DNA from 4 places in the Methylobacterium sp. A49B genome. Region 3 is predicted to be linked to each of the others. Evidence: predicted binding sites of a transcription regulator. Region 3 holds the regulator's gene; each other region holds the start of a gene.
What was found. Region 3 encodes LexA, which represses DNA repair genes until DNA is damaged. Its sites were predicted from a motif close to TGTTCNNNNTGTGTTCNG; they were not measured.
Positions count from the first base shown of each region.

Region 1: ACLBX9_RS19025 (DUF3072 domain-containing protein) is a predicted target of LexA. The motif match lies at 2,039-2,056, and genes of this name have one in related genera.
Region 2: dinB (DNA polymerase IV) is a predicted target of LexA. The motif match lies at 1,497-1,514, and genes of this name have one in related genera.
Region 4: ACLBX9_RS13955 (PA0069 family radical SAM protein) is a predicted target of LexA. The motif match lies at 1,892-1,909, and genes of this name have one in related genera.

Region 1 is NZ_JBKFBO010000111.1:5,675-9,713, reverse strand. Features, by position in the region: partial or broken gene ACLBX9_RS19035 (polysaccharide biosynthesis/export family protein) at 1-998, opposite strand, end outside; gene ACLBX9_RS19030 (Flp family type IVb pilin) at 1,301-1,549, opposite strand; gene ACLBX9_RS19025 (DUF3072 domain-containing protein) at 1,755-2,030, opposite strand; gene ACLBX9_RS19020 (gluconokinase) at 2,207-2,773, shown strand; gene ACLBX9_RS19015 (Cof-type HAD-IIB family hydrolase) at 2,777-3,598, shown strand; gene ACLBX9_RS19010 (transglycosylase SLT domain-containing protein) at 3,848-4,039, shown strand, end outside.
Region 2 is NZ_JBKFBO010000016.1:39,168-43,206, forward strand. Features, by position in the region: gene rimO (30S ribosomal protein S12 methylthiotransferase RimO) at 1-1,326, shown strand, start outside; gene dinB (DNA polymerase IV) at 1,538-2,620, shown strand; gene ACLBX9_RS02025 (hypothetical protein) at 2,775-3,014, shown strand; gene ACLBX9_RS02030 (hypothetical protein) at 3,054-3,254, opposite strand; gene pncA (bifunctional nicotinamidase/pyrazinamidase) at 3,364-3,990, opposite strand; gene ACLBX9_RS02040 (quinone oxidoreductase family protein) at 4,000-4,039, opposite strand, start outside.
Region 3 is NZ_JBKFBO010000043.1:23,948-27,986, forward strand. Features, by position in the region: gene ACLBX9_RS03350 (NRAMP family divalent metal transporter) at 1-698, opposite strand, end outside; gene ACLBX9_RS03355 (hypothetical protein) at 779-994, shown strand; gene ACLBX9_RS03360 (hypothetical protein) at 1,033-1,503, opposite strand; gene lexA (transcriptional repressor LexA) at 1,739-2,464, shown strand; gene ACLBX9_RS03370 (ComEC/Rec2 family competence protein) at 2,458-4,039, opposite strand, start outside.
Region 4 is NZ_JBKFBO010000095.1:57,431-61,469, reverse strand. Features, by position in the region: gene ACLBX9_RS13960 (ribonuclease HII) at 1-634, shown strand, start outside; gene ACLBX9_RS13955 (PA0069 family radical SAM protein) at 752-1,867, opposite strand; gene ACLBX9_RS13950 (hypothetical protein) at 2,021-2,551, shown strand; gene ACLBX9_RS13945 (amino acid permease) at 2,687-4,039, shown strand, end outside.

The DNA of each region.
Region 1 (4,039 bases), on a different contig from region 3:
TCGATCCGGTAGACCACCGGCACCAGCGGCGTGCCCAGGAGCTTCGAGCCCGGGTTCAGCCGGCGCACCACGCTGGCCGGCTCGAACCGGAAGATGAACGTGCCCGCCGGGTCGGCGGCGAAGTCCGACAGCCCGCGCGCCTTGGCCAGCGCCTGCGCCAGGGTGATCCCGTCGGCCTGGAACGGCAGCTCGGTGCTGTTGCCCAGCGCGCCCACCGCGATGAAGGTCTGCGGGTCGCGCACCAGGGTCAGCACGTCGTTGGGCCGCAGGTAGATGTTCTCACGCGGGTTCGACACCACCGTGGTCAGCGGCACCGTGGCGGTGACCGGCCCGCGCGAGAGCCGCACGAAGGTCTCGTTGACCGGCGCGCGGTTGCCGCCCGCGGAGGCGATGACGTCGAGGATGCGGTCGCCGTGGCCCGACAGCGGCAGGCGGGCGCCGGCCGCGCCCTCGCCGGTGACGGTGACCGCCTGGCTGATCGGGCGGGTGACCGAGACCAGCACCTGCGGCTGGATGGCCTTGCCGGCGAGCTCGTTCTCGATGAGCGCCTGCACGTCCTGGGTGCGGCGGCCGGCGACCTTGATGCGGCCGGCATAGGGCACCGAGATGGCGCCGTCGCGCCCGACCGGCTGCTCGGGGATGAGCGCGGACTTCGAGCCGGCGGAGAAGCGGTCGGCGACCAGCGGTCCGGAGAACAGGCCGCCGGAGCCGGCTTCCCAGACGGAGACGGAGACCATGTCGCCGATGCCGATCACCGGCTCGGAGGACGGGCGGTGGTCGCCGAAGGAGGCGAGCAGGCTGTCCAGCGGCCGGCCGCGCAGGGCCTCGACGACGCTCGGGGTGACGTCGATGATCTCGTAGCGCGCCAGAAGACCGCCATCCGCCGTCGCCACCTCGGCGCCGGCCTGGATCATGCTCGCCGTCGGTCCCGCCGCGGGCAGGTACGTGCAGCCCGACGTCGCCGCGACGGCGAGCAGGACGAGGGGAAGATTGCGCATCCAGATGTTGCCCATCGGTATTGCCGAGCCCGTGCCTAGCCCATGGCGGCCCGGGTGTCCGTGGCGGGTGGGCCACACTCCGCAGGCGACGGCCGAGACCGCACTTTCATCCTCGTAAAGCACAGCTTTTTCGGGGCAGGGACGCGGTGTTTTCTGTTTCTGTCTATTGCCGACAGACGGCCTGTCGTGTTGGCGGGTTGGGCTCGTGCAGTCGGGACGACACCGCTCGCGCCGCAGCGCCACCGCCGGCTCCAGCAAGGCCCCGGGCCGCGGGCGGCCCCTCATCGAGCGCCCGGGACGAGTCAGTTCTGGGTCACCGCGGTGCTGATCTGGCCGTAGACCCCGCTCACCCGGGAGGCGTAGGTCCGCAGGCTCGCGGCGGCCACCAGGAAGATCAGGGCGCCGATCAGGGCATACTCGATCGACGTCGCGCCGCGCGCGTCGCGGGAGAAGCGGATCAGCGCCGTCGCGCCGCCGCCGGACAGGATTCCGACCCGTGCGACGGCGCGCCCGGTCCCGTGGCAGCCCGGTTCGCGCCCCGGTTCTTGCATCGTCGAAACCGCCTTCTCGTCACGTTCCGCTGCCCGAGCGGCCTCGTTCCATGACCTGTCGTAGCGCATCCGCCCTTGCCGGCGGCTTAATGCGGTCTTCGAAACTCGGCCGTCGCGCTCTGCCCGGCCAACCTTTGCACCGGAAGATTGGCACCGGGAAGATTGGCACCGGGAAGATCGGCACCGGGAAGAGCGCGCGACCGGATCAGGCCCGACCGGCCTTGTGGCGCAGGTCGTCGATCCGCTTGGAGGCCTCGGCCTTGTCGAGATCGGCCTCGAAGGCCTCCGGCTCCTTGGCCTCCTCCGACAGGGTCTTCAGGTAGGAGGCCTGCGCGCCCGTCATCGGCTCGCCGCCGGTGGTCCACTGGTCCGGGTCCTTGATCTGGTTGGACACGTCCTTCGGGTCGGTCTTGGGGTTCTCCTGAGCCGCGTCCCGAGGCGAAGCGTCTCTCTGCTGGGTCTTCGAAGCAGTCTTGGCCATGACTTCTCTGTTCCTGAAATGTTCTAACTTCCCTGCGCCAACGCGCGCGCCCGGCACGCGGTTCCGGCCGCGCCGGCGGCGTCTTGCGGGGCCGACACGGCCTTTCCTTCCCCGCGCGCGGGCCTATTGAAGAGGTGCTCGGCGTCGCGGGAACGCCTTCGAGCCGCGAGGTCCGGATGACGTCTCAGACGGGGGTGACCGACGAGGCCGCGGCGTCCGCGCAGGTGCTCGTGGTGATGGGCGTCTCGGGATCCGGGAAGAGCACCGTCGCGGCGCTGATCGCCGAGCGGCTCGGCTGGATCTTCGTCGACGGCGACAGCTTCCACACCCCGGAGCACGTGGCCAAGATGCATGCGGGCCACGCCCTCGACGACGAGGACCGCGCGCCCTGGCTGGCGCGGATCGCCACCTGGATCCAGCACCGGCTGGAGGCCGGCAAGTCGGGCGTCGTGGTCTGCTCGGCCCTGCGCCGCGCCTACCGGGACATTCTCACCCGCGGGAGCCGGCGGGTGCGGCTGGTCTATCTCGACGGGGACAAGGCCCTGATCGCCGGGCGCCTCGCGGCGCGCCAAGGCCATTTCATGTCCCCGCGCCTCCTGGACAGCCAGTTCGCCACGCTGGAGGTACCCGGTCCCGACGAACGCCCGATCATTGTCGGGGTCGCGGAGCCGCCCGAGGCCATCGCCGACCGGGTCGTGGCGCAGCTCGCCGCGGAGCCCCCCGTGCGCTCGGGAGCGGAGTGAGCCATGCCTGCAGGATCCGACGGGGCCGCGGGGATCGCCCTGGTGATCTCGGACGTCGACGGCACCCTGGTGACCGGCGACAAGCGCCTCACCGCCGCCACGGTGGCGGCCGTCGGGCGGCTGCGGGCGGCCGGGATCGGCTTCAGCATCGCCTCGGCCCGGCCGCCGGTCGGCCTGCGCAGCCTCGTGGCCGCGCTCGGCCTCGATCTGCCGATGGGCGCCTTCAACGGCGCCAGCGTGGTCCGGCCCGACCTCTCGACGATCGCGGAGCGGACGATCCCCGAGCCGGCCGCCAGGGAGGCCCTCGCCCGGCTGCTGGCCGCGGGCCTCGACGTCTGGGTCTTCGCCGAGGGCGCGTGGTGTCTGCGCGACCCGCAGGGCCCCTACACCGACTTGGAGCGCCGCACGATCGACGCGGAGCCGCGGGTCGTGGCCGACCTCGGCACGCTCATGGGGGCGGCCTCGAAGCTCGTCGGTGTCAGCCGCGACCATGCCCATCTCGCGGACTGCGAGCCCAGGATCGCGGCCGCGCTGGCGGACCGGGCGACGGTGCATCGCTCGCAGAAATACTACCTCGACGTCACGCCGCCCCACCTCGACAAGGGGCAGTTCGTCACCTGGATGAGCGGCCATCTCGGCATCCCGCCCGAGCGGATCGCGACCTTCGGCGATGCCGGCAACGACCGGCCGATGTTCGCCAACAGCGGCTTCTCGGTGGCGATGGGCAATGCCGAGGGCGGCGTGAAGGCGGCCGCCCGCGCGGTCACCGACAGCAATGACGCGGACGGCTTCGCCCACGCGATCGAGCGCCTCATCCTGCCCTGACCCGTCTGCCGTGACCCGTCCGCGCCAGCCCGGCGCCCTCCCCTGCGCCCCGTCCTGTGAGCGGGCGGATCCACCATCGGCCCTGTGGATAACCGTACCGGCTCACGACGGGGCGCCTGCCTGTGGCCGGCGGAGCACAGATGGGGTCGCCGCCCGAGCCGCCCACAGCTTGCCGAAGCGAGGCCGCTTTCCGGCCTCATTTGCCCGCGACCTAGCTTGACCACAGAACAAGCAGAACCGGGTCTCGGAATGCATCGCCTTCTCCTGGCCGCCGTCCTCGCGGTCGCGCCCGCCGCCGCCTTCGGGCAGGCCGCGCGCGACAACATCGACGCGCTGATCGAGCAGCAGGCCAAGGCGAACGGCGTCCCGGCGAGCTTCGTCCACGCGGTGGTCAAGCGCGAGAGCAACTACAACCCGAATGCCAAGGGCGGCAGCGCGCTG
Region 2 (4,039 bases), on a different contig from region 3:
CGCGGCCCCGCTCCCGGAGCCGCCCCCAAAATCTCGTTCGTCTCGCTCGGATGTCCGAAGGCGCTCGTCGATTCCGAGCGGATCCTCACGCACCTGCGGGCCGAGGGCTACGAGCTGGCGCGCCGGCACGACGGGGCCGACGTGGTGATTGTCAACACTTGCGGCTTCCTCGATTCGGCCAAGGCGGAGTCGCTCTCGGCCATCGGCGAGGCCATGGCGGAGAACGGCCGGGTGATCGTCACCGGCTGCATGGGCGCGCAGCCGGAGGAGATCCGCGAGAAGTACCCCGACCTCCTGGCGGTGACCGGGCCGCAGGCCTACGAGTCGGTGGTGGCGGCCGTCCACGAGGCGGTGCCGCCGGCCCACGACCCGTTCCTTGACCTCGTGCCGCCCCAGGGGATCAAGCTCACCCCGCGCCACTACGCCTACCTGAAGATCTCGGAAGGGTGCAGCAACCGCTGCAGCTTCTGCATCATCCCGTCTTTACGCGGGAACCTCGTCAGCCGCCCGGCCGCCGACGTGCTGCGCGAGGCCGAGAAGCTCGTGAAGGCCGGCGTGAAGGAGCTGCTGGTCGTCAGCCAGGACACCAGCGCCTACGGGGTCGATATCCGCTACAGTGAGAGCCCGTGGCAGGACCGCCAGGTCCGCGCGAAGTTCTACGACCTCACCAAGGAACTCGGCGCGCTCGGGGCCTGGGTCCGGCTGCATTACGTCTACCCCTATCCGCACGTGGACGAGGTCATCCCGCTGATGGCCGAGGGCAAGGTGCTCCCCTATCTCGACATGCCGCTCCAGCACGCGAGCCCGTCGGTGCTCAAGCGCATGCGCCGCCCCGGCAACCAGGAGCGCCAGCTCGACCGGATCCGGAGCTGGCGGCAGACCTGCCCGGACCTCGCGATCCGCTCGACCTTCATCGTCGGCTTCCCCGGCGAGACCGAGGCCGAGTTCGAGGAGCTGCTGGCCTGGCTGCAGGAGGCCAAGCTCGATCGGGTCGGCTGCTTCGAGTACGAGCCGGTGGCGGGCGCCACCGCCAACGCGCTCGGCGACCTCGTGCCGCCGGCGGTGAAGGCCGAGCGCAAGCGCCGGTTCATGGAGACCCAGAACGGCATCGCGCTCCGGCTGCAGCGGGCCAAGGTCGGCAAGCGGCTGCCCATCATCGTCGATGCCGTCGAGGGCGGGGTCGCGAAGGGCCGGTCCAAGGCCGACGCGCCGGAGATCGACGGGAATGTCCACGCCGCCTTCCGGCGCCCGGTGCGGGTCGGCGACATCGTCACCGTGAAGATCGACCGGGCCGAGGCCTACGACCTGTACGGCAGCGTCGCCTGACGGCGGCCCCCGTCTTTGCGAGCGCCGCGAAGCAATCCAGGGTGACGCTACGCTGCCGGGAGGTCCCGCTGCCCTGGGTCGCTTCGCTGCGCTCGCGATGACGGGCGCGGACAGGACTCCTGTTGAGCCCTGACCAATACACCTTGACCCCACCCTCCCGCCGCCGTCTCTGGAACAGAGCAGGAACTCACGGCGGATCTCCGAGGCAGCGATGGATCCGGAGGTCGCGCTCCGAAAAATCATCCACATCGACATGGACGCGTTCTACGCCTCGGTGGAGCAGCGCGACGATCCCGCCCTGCGCGGCCTGCCGCTGGCGGTGGGCGGCTCCCGGGAGCGGGGCGTGGTGGCGGCGGCGAGCTACGAGGCGCGCCGGTTCGGCGTCCGCTCGGCCATGCCGTCGGCCACCGCGCGGCGGCTCTGCCCGGACCTGCTGTTCGTGAAGCCGCGCTTCGAGGTCTACCGGGCGGTCTCCGACGAGATCCGCGCGGTCTTCGCCCGCCACACGGCGATCATCGAGCCGGTCGCCCTGGACGAAGCCTATCTCGACGTCACCGAGAATTTTTTGGGACTCCCGACCGCGACGGCCGTCGCCAAGGCGATCCGGGCCGAGATCCTGGAGCGCACCGGGCTCGTGGCCTCGGCCGGGGTCTCGTACAACAAGTTCCTCGCCAAGGTGGCGTCCGACCACAGGAAGCCCGACGCCCTGTTCGTCATCACCCCCGCCATGGGGCCCGACTTCGTGGCCGCCCTGCCGATCGGCCGGTTCCACGGCGTCGGCCCGGTCACCGAGGCGAAGATGAAGCGGCTCGGGATCGAGACCGGGGCGGATCTGCGCGCCTGGACGGTCGAGCGCCTGCGCGAGACCTTCGGCTCCGCGGGGGCCTACTACCACGCGGTCGCCCGCGGGATCGACGAGCGGCCCGTGCGCGCCCACCGGGTGCGCAAGTCGATCGGCGCCGAGACCACCTTCTCGGACGACACCGCCGCCTTCGAGATCCTGGCCGCCCGGCTGGCGCCGCTGTTCGACAAGGTCTGGGCCGGGGCCGACGCCAAGGGCATGCGCGCCCGGACCGTGACCCTCAAGCTCAAGTTCTCGGATTTCGCCCAGGTCACCCGGGCGAAGTCGCTCCCCACCCCCGTGGCCGACCGGGCCGGCCTGGAGCGGATCGGCCTCGACCTGCTCGCCGGCCTGTTCCCCCTGCGGCGCAGCGCGCGACTGATCGGCGTGTCGCTGTCGGGCTTCGCGCAGGACGAGCCGGACGGACCGCTGCAACTCGGGTTAGAACTTTGAGCTCAATATCAATTTTTGGTAAATAGTCTTACGATATGATGCGGCGCCTATCGTGCGTTGCCGCACTTTGAGCGCGGGAGTGCGGACCCAGATTGCAGTCATCGGGTGTGGTTTCGGACCGACCGAACACCGCCCGCATCGAAGGATCCGTCACATGTCAGATAACACGGTGCGGTTCGCCACCGCTCTGGCCCTGAGCCTGTCCGCGGGGGCTGCGCGTGCGGACAGCAACTCCGCCTTCAGCGCCGCCAACACGGCCCTGCTGCTGGGCTACACCGCGAGCCCCGGCCGCCTCTACGTCCCGACGACCGGGCCCGGCGACGCGACCGTCACCGGCCCGGCCGCCCCCGCCCCGCAGCGGCACAAGGCTCCCGCGCGCGCGCCTGCCCGCTGAGCGACCGAGAGCCCGGGGCATAGGGCCCCGGGCCTTCCGTCAGGCGTTCTTGCGCGGCCGGTGATCGGGATCGACACCGCCGTCCACCTTCGTCTCGTTGTCCACGTCGCCCTCGAAGGTCGAGTCCGCCTGCAGATCCGCCGGGTCGGCGCCGCTCATGCCCTTCGACGTGCCGATGCCGGGGTTGCCCTTGAGGTCGGCATCGGTCGGGGTGTCGGTCTTCAGATGCTTGGAGGACATGCAGTCTCCTGTCGGGTTCTGGTGACAGGCCAACGCATCGCGGCGGGGGCGGTCTCCCGGCCCCCGTGCGGCGGTTCGCCTCCCGTACCTGGAGGAGCTCAGCCAAGGCTCAGCCGATCTCCGCCGCCGCGATCCGGCGCACGCCCGCCGCGTCCATCCGCGCCCAGGCCTGCGCGAGCGACCCGTCCACGTCGATCCCCCGCACCGCATCCTCCGCCACCCAGACCTCGAAGCCCGCGTCGCTTGCGTCCAGCGCGCTCCAGGCGACGCAGAAATCGGTGGCGAGGCCGCACAGGACGACGCGGGTGATGCCGCGCTCCCGGAGCGCCCCGGCCAGCCCGGTGCGAGTCGTCCGGTCGGCCTCCAGGAAGGCCGAGTAGCTGTCGACCCGGGGATCCAGCCCCTTGCGGACCACGAGGCTCGCCCGGTCGGTGGCGAGGTCCGGCGCGAACCGGGCGCCCGCGCTGCCCTGCACGCAGTGCCGGGGCCACAGAACCTGGGGCCCGTAGGGCAGCGCCACGGTCTCGAACGGCGCCCGCCCCGGATGGGTGTCGGCGAAGGAGACGTGGTCGGCCGGGTGCCAGTCCTGCATCAGCACCACGTGCCGGAAGCGGTGCTGGAGCGCGTTGATCGGCCCGATCACCGCGTCGCCCCCCGGGACGGGGAGGGCGCCGCCCGGCAGGAAATCGACCTGCACGTCGATGACGAGGAGCAGGTCGGCCCTGCCGGGCGTCACGGCCGGTCCCTACGGCAGCATCACGATCGAGCCGGTGGTCTCCCGGCCC
Region 3 (4,039 bases):
ATCACCGCGCCCACCAGGGTGTCGAGCCGCGAGCGGCGCGCATGGTCCCAGCCGAGGCCTTTGTCGACGATGGCCGACTGCTGGTAGAAGATCATCCACGGCATGATCACCGCGCCGATATTGGCGGCGATCAGCACCCGGTATTGCCCGTCACCCAGCGGGATGTGCCCGAAGGAGGCGACGATCTCCGGCACGTCCGGCCGCGCCGCGATCGCCAGCCCGACGAAGACCAGCTCGAACAGGCCGACCGCGATCGCCACCACCTCGACGCGCCGGTAGCTGCCGGTGAAGACCAGCCCGAGGAGCAGGGTCGCCGGCAGCCCGAGACTCACGAGCCGCGGAACCCCGAACAGGTCGCCGATCCCGGCGATCCCGGAGAACTCAGTCACGATGGCGCCGATTCCCGCGACCACGAGGCCGCCGTAGGAGATCCAGGCCCAGACCGGTCCGTAATGCGTCCGGATCAGCTCGCCATGGCCGCGGCCCGTGGCGGTCCCGAGCCGGACCGTCAGCTCCTGGACGACGTAGAGGATCGGCACCAGCAGGATCTGCAGGAGCAGCAGCGAGTAGCCCCAGCGCGCGCCGCTCTGGGCCGCCGTGATCAGGCTGCCGACATCCGTATCGGCGAGCATCACGACCAGTCCCGGGCCCGCGGCCTTGAGGAACGCGGACAGGCGGGGCAGGGAAGCGCTGGGCACGGCTCGGGAACAGTCCCGGGCGGCGGCAGTTCCGGCGGACGCCTGCGGCGTTTTCCCGGGAGCCCGCGGGAGGAATTGAGATGGCGGAGAGCACGGATCGGGGTTCCGGCTGGAGCCTTCAGGCGAGCGCCGTGCCCGACGGGGTGCGCCTGGAACTCGCCCTGTCCGATCTCGGCGGCGCGCCGGTCACCGCCGCCATCACCCTGGACCGGGCGGAGGCCCGCGCCTTCGCCCGCGCGCTGCTGGCGGCGGCTGGGGACGCGACCGAGCGCACCTTCCCCAAGCCGGGGACCTGAGCCGGGGACCTGACGGGTGCGGGCGCCGGGCCCGCGGTTCAGCGCAGGATCAGGCCCGGATTGCGGCCCGGAAGCCGCGGAACCACCGTGCCGCGCTTCTCGATCGGCGCGTCGCACGCGTAGGCGAACTCTGTCTTCAGCGGATCGAACACGGTCTCGCCGGTGATCCGGCAATCCTCGCGCACGGTCTCGTCGAGATAGGCCCGGGCCGCGGTCCGGAAGCGCTTCACCCGCGTCGCCTCGGGCTCGGGATCGATCCGGACCTCGCTTAGGTTGCAGCCGGCATATTCCCGCAGGGCGTTCGAGACGATCAGCATCCGGCGCACTTGCCGGTTGTCGTAGACCTCGTAGGGCTCCTTGCAGCCGATCGTCACCACCTGCGGCGTCAGCGCGACGTAGTTCCGGGAGATGTAGGAGAACCCGGTCGTGCAGCCGGCGAGCGCCAGGCCGAGGGTCACCACGCCGAGGGTCACCACGCCGAGGGGCAGCAGAGCTGCGGGTCGTCGCATCCTCGTCATCCCAGCCCGATCCACGCCGCGCCCCGGGCTTATCCCCGGACGGCCGGCTGGACGCATTGAAACGGCTCCGCTTGCGCCGTCAATGCGTTTCTCCCCGGCAGGAACCGCCGCGCACGCAAGCGTGGCCATATCTCTCTTGCGGAACACTTGCGGAACGTTTAACGTGTTCGTGATTTGTTTCTGTGGCCGCCACGAGGCGGTCCCTCAAGCCGCGAGGCCCCCGTCGATGCTCACGCGCAAGCAGCTGGACCTCCTGCGCTTCATCCAGAACCGCATGCAGGAATGCGGCGTCCCGCCGTCCTTCGACGAGATGAAGGACGCCCTCGACCTGAAGTCGAAGTCGGGCATCCACCGGCTGATCACGGCCCTCGAGGAGCGCGGCTTCCTCCGGCGCCTGCCGAATCGGGCGCGCGCCATCGAGGTGATCCGCATCCCCGAGAGCCTGACGCAGGCGGCCGCGGCCCAGGCGCCCGCCGAGCCCCGCCGGTTCACCCCGAGCGTGGTGGAGGGTGGCAAGTCCAAGCAGCCGCCGCTGCCCGCCAATGCCCGCATGATCGACGAGGCCGGACGGGCGGTGTCGATCCCCGTCATGGGCCGGATCGCGGCCGGCACGCCGGTCTCGGCGATCCAGAACCAGAGCCATGCCATCACCCTGTCGCCGGACTTCCTGGCCGGCGGCGAGCACTACGCCCTGGAGGTGCGCGGTGATTCGATGGTCGAGGCCGGCATCCTCGACGGCGACCTCGTGGTGATCCGCAAGCAGGACACCGCCAACACGGGCGACATCATCGTGGCCCTGATCGACGACGAGGAGGCGACGCTCAAGCGCCTGCGCCGCCGCGGCTCCTCGATCGCCCTGGAGGCCGCCAACCCGGCCTACGAGACCCGCGTCCTCGGGCCCGACCGGGTCCAGATCCAGGGCCGCCTCGTGAGTCTCGTCCGCCGCTACTGAAGCGGTTCGGCGGGCGCGTCGCCGGGCGCGTCCCCGCCGCTTGATCCGTCGGCCTCAGCCGGGGCCGCAGGCTCCTCCATGGCGCGACTGCTGTCGACTGCGGCGGTCATCGGCGGTGCCGGCTTCGTGTCCCGGTGCGGTCGCCACGGCAGGCCGCGATCACCGGTCCGGGCGTAGCGCGCGGTGAACCCGCCGGGTTCGGCCCGGAGCGCCACGGCTCCGTGATCCGCCAGGACATGCCGGTCGATCACGAGGGGCCCCGTGCAGGTCGGGGGCGCCGCGAGGCCGGTGATCAGCACCGCGGCCCGGGCGCAATCCTCCGGGAAGGCGCGGCGATCCCGGACCAGCGCGACCGCCCGCCCATCCGGCAGGCGCGCGGTGCATCCGAGCCGGTCGCAGCGCCCGCTTCCGGACGGCGTGACCAGCGCGCCGGGGCGCCGCCCGTCGCCGTCCGCCTTCAGCCACTGTTCCAGCACGAAGCCGGAGGGGCTGCCCAGGGCGGCGAGGCGGCCGTCCGGCCCCCGCACCGCCGCGCCGCCGCCCTGCCGGTCGACGTAGACGTCGTAGCGGTCCGGCAGCGCGGTGAGCCAGAGCCCCAGCAGGAGGGGCGGCCCGGCGAGCCAGCGCAGGCGCGAGACCGGGAGCGTCGCCAGCAGCAGGCTTGCGGTCAGCAGGGTCAGCGCTGCGGTTCCGAAGGCCGGCAGCACGAGGGTGGCGCGCTCGAACCCGGCGATCCACTCGGAAATCGCCAGCATGCCCCCCACCGCCTGACCCATCAGCCACCAGACCGGCCGGTCGAGGGCGAAGGGATAGGCCAGGATCCCGAGGACCGCGGCGGGCATCACCACCAGGGAGACGAGGGGCAGCGTCAGGGCGTTGCCGACGAGCCCGAAGGGCTGCACGGTCTGGAAGTGGTAGGTGGCGAAGGGCGCGGTGGCGACCTGCGCCACCAGGGTCGTGGCCAGGGTCCCGGTGACCGCCGAGAGGCCGCTGCCCACGAGGCGCCCCACCCGACCCACCCCGGGGCGCACGAACAGCCGGCCGTCGATCAGGCGCGCGCAGGCGATCAGCCCGGCCACCGCGCCGAATGACATCTGGAAGCTCGGGCCGAGCAGGCCCTCCGGCTCGCGGGCGAGCGCGATCAGCGCGGCCAGCGCGAGGTTGCGCATCGACAGGGCCGGCCGGTCCGCCAGGATCGCGCCCAGCATGATCAGGGTCATGATCAGCGAGCGCTCGGCGGCGATGTCCCACCCCGAGAAGGCGCAGTAGGCGGTCACGCCCACCATGGCGAAGCCGGCCGCGATCTTCTTGATCGGCCAGACCAGGGCGCAGTACGGCACCAGGGCGAGGGCCGCCCGGACCAGCCAAAACACCACGCCGGCGGCCAGCACCATGTGGAGCCCGGAGATCGACACCACGTGGTAGATGCCGGCGGCGCGCAGCGCGTCGTTGGTCGCCGGCCCGATCAGCCCGCGCTTGCCCGTCACCAGGGCCGCCGCGACCGCCCCCGCCTGCCCGCCCTCGGCCTCCGCGATCCGGCGGGTCAACGCGTTGCGGGCCGCGTCCAGCGTCGCG
Region 4 (4,039 bases), on a different contig from region 3:
GCCGAGTTTCAAGCCGAGTGCTCGGAAGCCGCCCGCCACCGACACTCCGTTCGATCCGGCCCAGGCGGCCAGATATCCCGCCGTCATCGGCTGCGACGAGGTCGGGCGCGGCGCACTCTGCGGCCCGGTGATCGTGGCCGCGGTCTGGTTCGACCCCGCGGCGCTCCCGCCGACCCTGCTCGGCGCCCTCGACGACAGCAAGCGCCTGCTCGAGCCGGTCCGTGCCCGGCTGGCGCCGCTGATCCGCACCCATGCGCACGTAGCGGTGGCGGCGGGCTCGCGGGCGCTGATCGATCGGATCAACATCCGCGCCGCGACGCTGGACGCCATGGCGCGCGCGGTGGGCCGCCTCGGGATCGCGGCGCCGGTCCTGGTTGACGGTCGGGATGCCCTGCCCGGGCTTCCCGGCGGGGCGGTGGTCGGCGGGGACCGGCTCGTGCCGCAGATCGCCGCCGCCTCGATCGTCGCCAAGGTCTTCCGCGACGCCCTGATGCGGCGCCTCGCCGAGCGCCACCCCGGTTACGGCTGGGAGCGGAATGTCGGCTACGGCACGCAGCTCCACCGGGCCGGCCTGACGAAGCTCGGCCGCAGCCCGCATCACCGGCTGAGCTTCACCCGGGGCTTCGAACGCTGAGCGGCCTCGCTTCGGCAGGCCACGGCACCACAGCAGCGGGAGGTGACGTCGGCTGTCCCGTTCTCGACCGCATCCCGAGGCGATGCGTTGGATGGACCACGCCCCTTCTCCGGCCTGTCAGAGCAGCGTCAGTTGCTCCCCCGGCCTGCGGAAGGCGTCCCGGTTCAGCGTCATCCGCCCGAACGCGAAGCCGAGCCGGGTGCCGGCAAGCCGCACGCGCTGCCCGATCATCGACGCGTAGGCACCCTCGCCGCGGAAGCGGTGACCGAAGCGGGGATCGTTTTCGCGGCCGCCCCGGGACTGCCGCAGCAAACCGAAGGCGCGTTCCTTGCGCTCGGGATAATGCTCGGAGAACCAGTCTGCGACGAGGTCGGCCACCTCCCCCGGGAGCCGCAGGAGCGCGTAGCCGATCCGGCTCGCGCCGCTCTCCCGGGCGCGGTCCAGGATCGCCTCGACCTCATGGTCGGTCAGGCCCGGGATGATCGGCGAGACGTTGACCATCACGGGCACGCCCGCCTCGGCCAGCCGGCGCATCGCGGCGAGCCGCTTCTCCGGCCGGGGCGCCCGGGGATCGAGGCGCCGCGCGAGGTCCGGATCCAGGGTCGGCAGCGAGACCGCCACGAGGACGAGATCGCGCGCGGCCATCTCGGCCAGGATGTCGAGGTCGCGCAGGACGAGGTCCGATTTCGTGGTGATGCCGACGGGGTGCCGCGCCTCGCGGAGCACGTCGAGGATGCCGCGGGTGATGCGGTGCTCGCGCTCGGCCGGCTGGTAAGGATCGGTGGCGGTGCCGAGGGCGATCGTCTCCGGTTGGTAGCCCGGCGCCGCGAGCTCGCGGGCGAGGAGCCGGGGCGCGTCCGGCTTGCTGAAGATCCGCGATTCGAAGTCGAGCCCCGGCGACAGGCCGAGCCACGCGTGGGTCGGCCGCGCGTAGCAGTAGATGCAGCCGTGCTCGCAGCCGCGATACGGGTTGATCGACCGGTCGAACGGGATGTCGGGCGACGTGTTGCGGGCGATGATCCGGGCGGATCGTTCCGGCGTCACCTGCGTGCGCAGGGGCGTCGGATCATCCGGCGCCCAGTCGGCATCGTGGAACGCCTCTCGCCGGGCCGCCTCGAACCGGCCGGTGGGATTGGCGGTCGAGCCGCGACCGCGCCGAGCCTGTTCCGACGGCGTGCTCGCACCGAGCCGCCGCGTCGCGCTCGTGCCGACCGCGTCCCCTTTCAGCGTCATGACCCGTCGCCCCCGTGTTTCACGTGGAACATAGAGCGAACATGGCGGCGGGTAACGCCTCTTTTTAAGGCAATCCCGGCATCGCCGCGTCTCTCGGACGCGGCCGGTCCTTCGAAAGACGGTTCAATGGTTTACGGCGGCGCAAAATCGTCTATGCGCCCGCTCATGCTCTCCGCGGTGACCTATCTGGCCGACCCGGCTGATCCGGACGCGATCGACCGCTTGGCCGACACGCTCAGCGTGCTCGTCTCCGGCGTGGCCGGCGGCTTGGTCGGCGACGCCGTGATCGTGACGGGTCGCGAGAGCGAGGCCGTCGCGGCCGTCGCGGAAGCGACCGGGGCGACGTTGGTCGTCCACCGGAGCGGCAACCCCTACGCGGATGGCGCGGGCGCGGCCCGGCGGGACTGGGTCCTGTGCCTGGAGGCCGGCGACGTCCCGGGCGAAGGATGGATCCGCACCCTGGACCGCTTCGTCGGGACCGCCCGGCCGGAGACCGGGCTCGGGCGCCTGCACCGTCCGGCGGCCGGCTGGAGCGGGCGTCTGGTCAACCGGATCGAGAGGCTGATGGGGGCCCGGCAGGCCCGGGCCGGGGACGTGGTGCGGCGGGAGGTGCTGCGCGGCGGATCGGCCTTCGGCTCCCGGATCAAGGTGAAGGCGCTGCTGGCGCGGATCGACCGGGCCTGACCGGCAGAAACTTGTGCCCTTCCACGTTGTTGTCGGTCCCGCCTCCTCTACAACTCCGGGGGCGCGGGAGAAGATTTGCCGTCTCTCCACTGTCGCGAGGACGTTGAAATCGCTCCCCTCGGGAAGGATCGCACAATGGATTCGTCGGGCCTGATGGGGCGCAAATCGGTCGACGACATCCTCGAGAGCGGCGAGGGCGAGCAGCAGCTCTCGAAATCGCTGGGTGCCCTCTCGATCACCGCCATGGGCATCGGCGCGATCATCGGTGCCGGCATCTTCGTCCTCACCGGCACGGCGGCGGCGCAATATGCCGGGCCGGGGATCATGCTGTCCTTCGTGCTCGGCGGCATCGCCTGCGCCTTCGTGGGCCTCTGCTACTCCGAGATGGCGGCGCTGATCCCGGTGGCGGGGTCGAGCTACACCTACACCTACGCGACGCTGGGCGAGTTCTTCGCGTGGCTGATCGGCTGGGACCTCATCCTCGAATACGCCATGGGAGCCGCCACGGTGGCGGTGGGCTGGTCGGGGTACGTGACCAGCATCCTGAAGGATGTCGGGATCGTGATCCCGGCCCAGTTCGCCCACGCGCCGGGCACCCCCATCGACGGCGGCGGCACCGCCCTGTTCAACCTGCCGGCGGTGGTGATCGTGGCGCTGATCACGATCCTGCTGATGCGCGGCACCAAGGAATCGGCCCGCTTCAACAACATCATGGTGGCGGTGAAGCTCACCGTGGTGGTGGCGTTCATCGCGCTGGGCTGGGGCCATGTCGACACGGCGAACTGGAAGCCGCTGATCCCCGACAACGACGGCACCTTCGGGCATTTCGGCTACAGCGGCATCCTGCGCGGCGCGGGTGTGGTGTTCTTCGCCTTCATCGGCTTCGATGCGGTCTCCACCGCCGCCCAGGAGGCGCGCCGGCCGCAGAAGGACATGCCGATCGGCATCCTGGGCTCACTGGCGGTCTGCACGATCCTCTACGTGCTGGTGGCGGCGGTGCTGACCGGCCTCGTCCCCTACAAGGAGCTCAACGTCCCCGACCCGATCGCCAAGGGCGTCGACGTCATCGGCATCGGCTGGTTCTCCCTGCTGATCAAGCTCGGGGCGCTGACCGGCCTGACCACCGTGATCCTGGTCCTGCTCTACGGCCAGAGCCGGATCTTCTTCACCATGGCGCAGGACGGCCTGCTGCCGAAGATGTTCTCCCACGTGCACCCGACCTACCAGACGCCCTACCGCAGCCAGGCGCTGATCGGGGGCGCGGTCGCCCTGGTGGCGGCGCTGGTGCCGATCAACATCCTGGGCGAGATGGTCAGCATCGGGACGCTGGCGGCCTTCATCCTGGTCTGCGGATCGGTGATCTACCTGCGGCGCACCGACCGCCACATGAAGCGCCCGTTCAAGGCGCCCGCCGTGCCGGTGGTGCCGATCCTCGGCATCCTGTTCTGCCTGCTGCTGATGATCGGCCTGCCGCTCGACACGTGGCTG